DNA from 2 places in the Roseibium algicola genome. Region 1 is predicted to be linked to the other one. Evidence: riboswitches for the same ligand, from Rfam matches in the RefSeq annotation. Region 1 holds a riboswitch; the other holds the start of a gene.
The links. Region 1 has a riboswitch for S-adenosylmethionine ahead of B0E33_RS05290 (O-succinylhomoserine sulfhydrylase). Riboswitches for the same ligand answer to the same signal wherever they lie in the genome.
Positions count from the first base shown of each region.

Region 2: linked by a shared signal. The riboswitch ahead of B0E33_RS06690 (hypothetical protein) and the one ahead of B0E33_RS05290 (O-succinylhomoserine sulfhydrylase) in region 1 are both predicted to bind S-adenosylmethionine.

Region 1 is NZ_CP019630.1:1,128,226-1,131,624, reverse strand. Features, by position in the region: gene B0E33_RS05300 (IMPACT family protein) at 1-97, opposite strand, end outside; gene B0E33_RS05295 (2'-deoxycytidine 5'-triphosphate deaminase) at 104-1,240, opposite strand; SAM riboswitch at 1,379-1,458, shown strand; gene B0E33_RS05290 (O-succinylhomoserine sulfhydrylase) at 1,495-2,703, shown strand; gene B0E33_RS05285 (CDP-alcohol phosphatidyltransferase family protein) at 2,700-3,317, opposite strand.
Region 2 is NZ_CP019630.1:1,432,623-1,436,021, reverse strand. Features, by position in the region: gene B0E33_RS06705 (group III truncated hemoglobin) at 1-212, shown strand, start outside; gene B0E33_RS06700 (hypothetical protein) at 203-424, shown strand; gene B0E33_RS06695 (acyl-CoA thioesterase) at 690-1,034, shown strand; gene B0E33_RS06690 (hypothetical protein) at 1,267-1,566, opposite strand; SAM-I-IV-variant riboswitch at 1,608-1,732, opposite strand; gene B0E33_RS06685 (YoaK family protein) at 1,830-2,519, shown strand; gene B0E33_RS06680 (ABC transporter ATP-binding protein) at 2,548-3,297, opposite strand; gene B0E33_RS06675 (ABC transporter permease) at 3,294-3,399, opposite strand, start outside.

The sequences.
Region 1 (3,399 bases):
GGTCGAACATGTCCACCGGCACCAGATGCGCCAGAAAGCGGGACTTCCGGTCTTCCAGAAATCCTTCAAACTCACGGGTGACGGTTTTCAGGGCCATCGGCGGTCAGGCGGGTGCCTTGAAGTGCTTGGACAGCTTGAGTGCCTGGCCCTGATAGTTGGAGCCGATGCCTTCACCGTAGAGTGTCGCCGGGCGCTCCGCCATGTGTTCATAGACCAGACGCCCGATGGTCTGGCCGTGTTCCACGATGAACGGGACATCATGTGAGCGGACTTCAAGAACCGCGCGCGAGCCGACACCACCGGCACTGGCGTGGCCAAAACCGGGATCGAAGAAGCCTGCATAGTGGACGCGGAATTCGCCGACGAGCGGATCGAACGGCACCATTTCGGCCGCATAGTCCGGCGGCACATGCACAGCTTCCTGGCTGACCAGAATATAGAATGCATCCGGATCGAGGATAAGTTCCGCCCGCTGGCGGCGATAGATAGGTTCCCAGAAATCCAGAACGTCCTGCGCTCCGACGACATCCACATCGATCAGTCCGGAGTGTTGCTTGGCGCGATATCCGATCAGGCTGTTGGGTCCGGTCCCTTCCAGATCGATGGAGAGCTGCACACCGTTGCCGATGCGCTCGTTGCCACCGCTCATCAGCGTGTGGGCCTTGTGCACCTCTTCCAGCTCCGCATCGGGAATGAGCGATTGACCGCGCCGGAAGCGGATCTGGCTGAGGCGGGACCCGGACCGCACGAGGATCGGAAAGGTCAGCGGCGAGATTTCGGCATAAAGCGGACCGGTGTAGCCGGCCGGAATGGTGTCGAAGGCAAGGCCGTTGTCTGTGATGACGCGGGTGAAGACGTCCAGGCGGCCGGTCGAGCTTTTCGGGTTGGCAGTTGCCGAAATATCCGGAGCCAGGGCGAGGCTTTCCTGCAGCGGCACGATATAGACGCAGCCTGTTTCAAGGACGGCACCTTCGCTCAGGTCGACCGTGTGCAGTTTCATCTGCTCAAGCCGAGCCGCGACCTGGATGTCGGGGCCCGGCAGGAAGCTGGCACGCACCCGGTAGGCTTCCTTGCCCAAGCGCAGGTCGAGGCTGGCAGGCTGTATCTGACCGGTGACAGGCGGCGCGTCCGCTGAAATCTCTCCGGCGGCGAACATGGCCTGGATTACCCGTTCCGGCAAAATGCCGTTTGCTGTGAGAAGTGCGCTTCCGTTCAAGACCTGACCCGCTGTGACGTTCATGAAGATGTTCCGCATTATGCTGGTCTATGGTCATTAAAGGATCGGGCCGCCCGCGCCAACAGGCATTCTGGCAGAACGGGGCTTTTGAGAGGATCGTGCGCAAGACAATTGACCAGTGCCTGCTTTTCCCGTAGGACAGGCTCACTTCGTGGTGATTTGGGCCGGCCGGCTTGCAGCCACGTTAAACAAGTTGCTAAAAAGGCCGGAGGTGAGAACCCCGGTCTTGAGGCTGGGGTTTTTTGCGTTTGGAGCGAATGAAAGACATGACTGAGACCACCAAGACCGGAAACAAGAACTGGCGCCCTGCAACCACTCTGGTTCATGGCGGCACCATGCGGTCACCGTTTGGTGAGACCTCGGAGACAATCTACCTGACCCAGGGCTTTACCTATAGCGGTGCCGAAGCTGCCGAGGCCAGGTTCAATGGCGAGGATCCGGGTTATGTCTATTCGCGCTATGCCAACCCGACCGTCACCATGTTCGAGGACCGTATCAAGGCACTGGAAGGGGCTGAGGCCGCGCGGGCAACCGCCAGCGGCATGGCGGCCGTCAATCTGGCGCTGATGGCAGCGGTAAGGGCAGGCGATCACGTGATTGCCGCCAAGGCCCTGTTCGGCTCCTGCCGCTATATTTGCGAAACACTGTTGCCGCGCTTCGGCGTTGAAAGTACGCTGGTAGACGGAACGGACATCGAGCAGTGGAAGGCGGCTGTCCGGCCGAACACCAAGGCCCTGTTCCTGGAAAGCCCGACCAACCCGACGCTGGAAGTCATCGACATCGAGGCCGTGGCACAGATCGCCAAGGAAGCCGGTGCCCGTCTGATCGTCGACAACGTCTTTGCGACCCCGCTGTATCAGTCGCCGTTTCAGCTCGGTGCCGATGTGGTCGTCTATTCGGCCACCAAGCACATCGATGGCCAGGGCAGGTGCCTCGGCGGTGTGATCCTGTCGGACGAGGAATGGATCAACGACGAGGTCATGCCCTTCATCAAGCATACCGGTCCGCACATGAGCCCGTTCAGTGCCTGGGTCCTGTTGAAGGGCCTGGAAACGCTGCCGCTGCGCGTTGCGCGCCAGACGGAAACGGCGGGCAGGATTGCCGACTATCTGGCAAGCCAGTCCAAGGTCGCGCGGCTGATCTATCCAGGCCGGGACGACCACCCGCAGGCCGATGTTGCCAAACGCCAGATGAGCGGCGGATCCACCATGCTGGCGATGGAAATCGAGGGTGGCAAGGAAGCTGCGTTCCGTTTCACAAACGCGCTGGAAATCGTCAAGATCTCCAACAACCTGGGCGACGCCAAGAGCCTGATCACCCATCCGGCGACGACCACGCACCAGTCGATCGGCGAGGAAGCCCGCGCGGAACTCGGTATCACCGATGGTATCCTGCGGCTTTCAATCGGTCTGGAGGATCCGCAGGATCTGCTGGAAGATATCGAGAAGGCGCTCCAGGCGATCTAACGGCCTGTCTGCCGCAGCGCCTTCACGCCAATGAGCACCCGGGCGCCGGCGGACACGACGCATATCGCGGCAAAACCGTAGGCAAGCGCAGGAAACCAGGCGGGAACCAGGGCCATCAGCAGGAATAGCGCGATGGTCTCGGTACCTTCGGCCAGCCCGCCTATGTAATAGAGCGATTTGGAGCCCTGAGCGTCGGTGGTCAGCTTGTTCTTCTCCGCCATGATGGCAAAGGCCAGAAAGGCCGAGCCGTTGGCGTAGAAGCTGGCAAGAAGTGCCACCGCCGGCAAAGCGTTGCTGGCCGGGTCCTGTATGGCAAAGGCCAGAGGGATTGCGCTGTAGAAGAAGAAATCCAGTGTGATGTCGAGGTAGCCGCCGAGATCCGTCTTGGCCGTTGCCCGAGCCAACGCGCCATCGAGACCGTCTGCAAATCGGTTGACCGCGATCAGGAACAAGCCGATCAGGGTATGACCCGTTGCGATAGCGATGGCTGCCCCCATACCGGCAGCAAAGCCCGCCAGCGTCACGCTGTTGGCGGTAAGCCCCGTGCCGGCAAGGATCAGGCCCAGCCGGTTCAACGGCGGATCGATCAGCGGGCGCAGGTGGGCATCGAACATGAAGAGATCACTGTTTTGGGTCTGACAGATGGTGTTCTTGCAAAATCCGGCCTCAAATCTCAAGCAATTCCGGCCTCATATG
Region 2 (3,399 bases), 300 kb from region 1:
AGGAGCTGGTAAGCACGGATTATGGCGAATGGCTCAGTGTCTTCCGGCCCGTGATCCGTGAATTGTTCGTGCCGGACCTTGCAGACGAGATTGTGGCCATTGCCGAACGCATCGCGCAGAGCCTGTGGCTGGCCACTTTCGGAACCCCCGGAGCCAATCCGCCTGCCGAACTGACATCGCAATCCTCTGAATGGAGCGGATCATGCTGGTAACGATTGTCCTGATAGCGGAAGTGCTGGTGTTCGTCTGGTTCACCGTCTTTTCGCTGATGCTTCTGTCCATGTATCTGGATTCGCGCGGCATGCCGCTGCCGAAACTGGATGTCGCCGGCCGCACACTCATCGGCAGCGCGAAACTCGCCTTCATCACCGGTATCGTCGCCCTTTCGGCGATGACAGTCCTTGAAATCCAGGCCTTTAGTTAGAAAGCAACCGAAATGAATACCTCCAACCTTCTGCATCGCGGCCTGCCGATCCTGCTGATCTGGGTCGCTGCCCCCATGCCGTTGTGGATCATGGCAATCCTGATGTTTGTCCTTTGACGGTGGACTTGATCCGCAGTTCCTTCTGAGGCCCTCCGATCAACCACTTCTATTCTTGCAGGTGATGACCTAGTCTTCTTGCGAGAATCAGCGGAGGGGCTCAGGCGTGTACGACGAAAAGCCGACAGGCGATCTGACATTGCGCACCATGGCAATGCCTGCCGATACCAATGCCTCGGGAGATATTTTCGGGGGCTGGGTGTTGTCGCAGATGGACCTGGCGGGCGGTATCGCAGCCGGTCAACGGGCCGAGGGACGTGTCGTGACCATCGCGGTCGACAAGATGAAATTCATCCGGCCTGTGCATGTGGGCGACGTGCTGTGCGTTTATGCCGAAGTCCTTCGTGTCGGCAATTCGTCGATGGAAATCAAGCTTGAATCCTGGGCCCTGCGCCATCGCTACGGTCACCGTGAAAAGGTGACCGAAGCGGTCTTCACCATGGTGGCCGTCGATGACGGCGGCAAGCCGCGCCCGGTCCCCAAGAGGGACTGAGCGCCGCGATCTCATCCGGCTTGGTTCCCCAAAAAACCTCATCCTGAGGAAGCGCTTCAGCGCTGTCTCGAAGGATGGGCGGCATTCTGATGAGCAAGCGGCCCATCGCTCGATACGGGCCTTCGAGACAGGCCTTGGGCCTTCCTCAGGATAGTGCGAGTTGTTGCAGCACGCCTGTATCAAAGAAATTGGCAGAATGCAGACGTTGTGCACCACACGGGGGCACGCCCCGTCAGTGCCTGACGGGTCCGTGCCGGTTGAGAATATCGGCAAAGAGGTCTTCGTCGACAGCGCAGGTGCAGCCGTTCGCCCACAGTTGAAGCAGTGTTTTCAAACGCTCGGTGCGGGCGGTCTGGCTGAGCGGCGCCTTGTGCCGCGGCAGCCCACCCAGGATGCGCAGGGATTTGATCCGCGCCAGCACGCAGTCTTCAGCGGCCTGGTACCAGATATCCGTTCCGGCAAGCTTGGAGCTCGCCGCCACATGGTTCTCGATCAGATCTGCCGCACGTCCGGCAAAAGGGTCCTGAGACAAAAAATCCTCCATCGGTTGCCCGAGGAGGACTGGCGCATGCAAAATAACCGCTTAGTTGCCGGAAAGCCTCGGTTGAGGGTCTGACCAGCCGCATCCCTGTTGCGGAAACCACCTTGCCCGGAATGGCAGGTTGGCGAGGGCGCCAGCCCTTCTCTTGATGATGGCGCGCTTATGCCATGTCCAATCCGGCTTGGCAAGTCCGCCAGTGCATGGCACATCTTCCTGAAAGGACTAGCTCGGGAGCTCCGCAATTGGACCGATCCATGTTGCATCACAGTCGGCCGTTGGTGCCGATCCTGCTCGCCTTTTGTGCCTGCTTCATCGATGTGGTCTGCATTCTCGGCCTGTTTCACACCTTCACGGCATTCATTACCGGAACGCTTGTCGTCTTGTGCACGGAGGTGTTTCACCAGGGGCAAAACGCGGCTCTGAAGGTTTTCGTGCTCGCGGTTTTCTTCGGTTCGACGCTCTTCTGGTTCGTTTCGGTCACTGCACTGGTGCGCAAAAACAGGATTGCCGTCCGGCATCTGTTCGCGCTCGAAGCTTTGCTGGTGGCGGGCTTCATGTTCGTCGCCGGTCTTGGAGATCCGTCAGCCGGAGGACCGTTGTCTGCCGTCACTCTGACGGCAGTCGGGTTTTCGACCGTGGCCATGTCGTTGCAGAACGTCATCATGCTGACCCTGCTCAACAGGCATGTTCCCACGACCATCATGACCGGCAATACGCTGAAGCTTGTGCTCGGCATCGCCGACTATTTCACGCATCCCGAAACGCGGCCCGACAGCCGCTCCCGGATCCGTCACCAGGCCTTCGTCCTGATGGCCTTCGCGGCCGGAGGTCTCCTGGCGAGTTTCCTGATGACCGTCATGGGGTTCTGGGCGCTTGCGATACCTGTTGCGCTCCTGATGCTGCTGGCGATAGTCCAGCCGGTGCATGAGCCTCAAGTCGCCTGAAACCGGTGCCAGCTACTTAGGCCGAAAATTAAGCGCCCAAGCCGGGTGCTTCTTCCCTTTGGTGGTGCCGGTCGTAATCGATGCGGCCGTCGACCAGGTGGATACGCCGGTCCATCCTGTCGGCGAGATCGATATCATGGGTAACGGCGACGACGGTGGTCCTTTCGGTCTTCACAATGGCCTGAAGACTTTCAAACACCTGTTCCGTCGATACACTGTCGAGACTGCCGGTCGGTTCATCAGCAAGGATCAACTGCGGTGAATTGGCAAGTGCTCGGGCGACAGCGACGCGCTGTCGCTGGCCGCCGGACAATTGCTCCGGCCGGCGGTGAAGAAACTCTTCCAGACCCAGCGCCGCCAGAAGCTCCGTCGCATGGTCGAGTTGGGCCTTGGGGCTGCGTTTGCCGAGCCGCTGCATCGGGATCATCACGTTTTCCAGTGCGGTAAATTCCGGCAGCAGGAAGTGAAACTGGAAGACGAAGCCGAGTTTTTCCAGGCGAAGATGCGCCATTTCGGCAGATGTCAGCGCATGGGTGGGAAGGCCGTCTATCCGGACCTCGCCGGACGTCGGCCTGTCCAGAAGGCCAAGCAGATACAGAAGCGATGATTTGCCGGAACCGGACGGACCGGTAATGGCAACGAACTCGGCCTCGCCAACCTGAAAGCTGACATCCTGTACCAGTGTCACCGGCACGATGGCCGGCAGGATGCGGGTGAGGTTGCTCGCTTCCAGCAGAACGTGGCCGGGAGCCGTCTGTTTTTCCGGGGAAGGGGTCATGTCGCCCCTCGGATAATGTCGACAGGATTGAGCCGGGCGGCTTTCCTGGCGGGAATGTAGCCGGCGATCCCGGATGAAAACAGCGCCAACAGGCAGGCTATG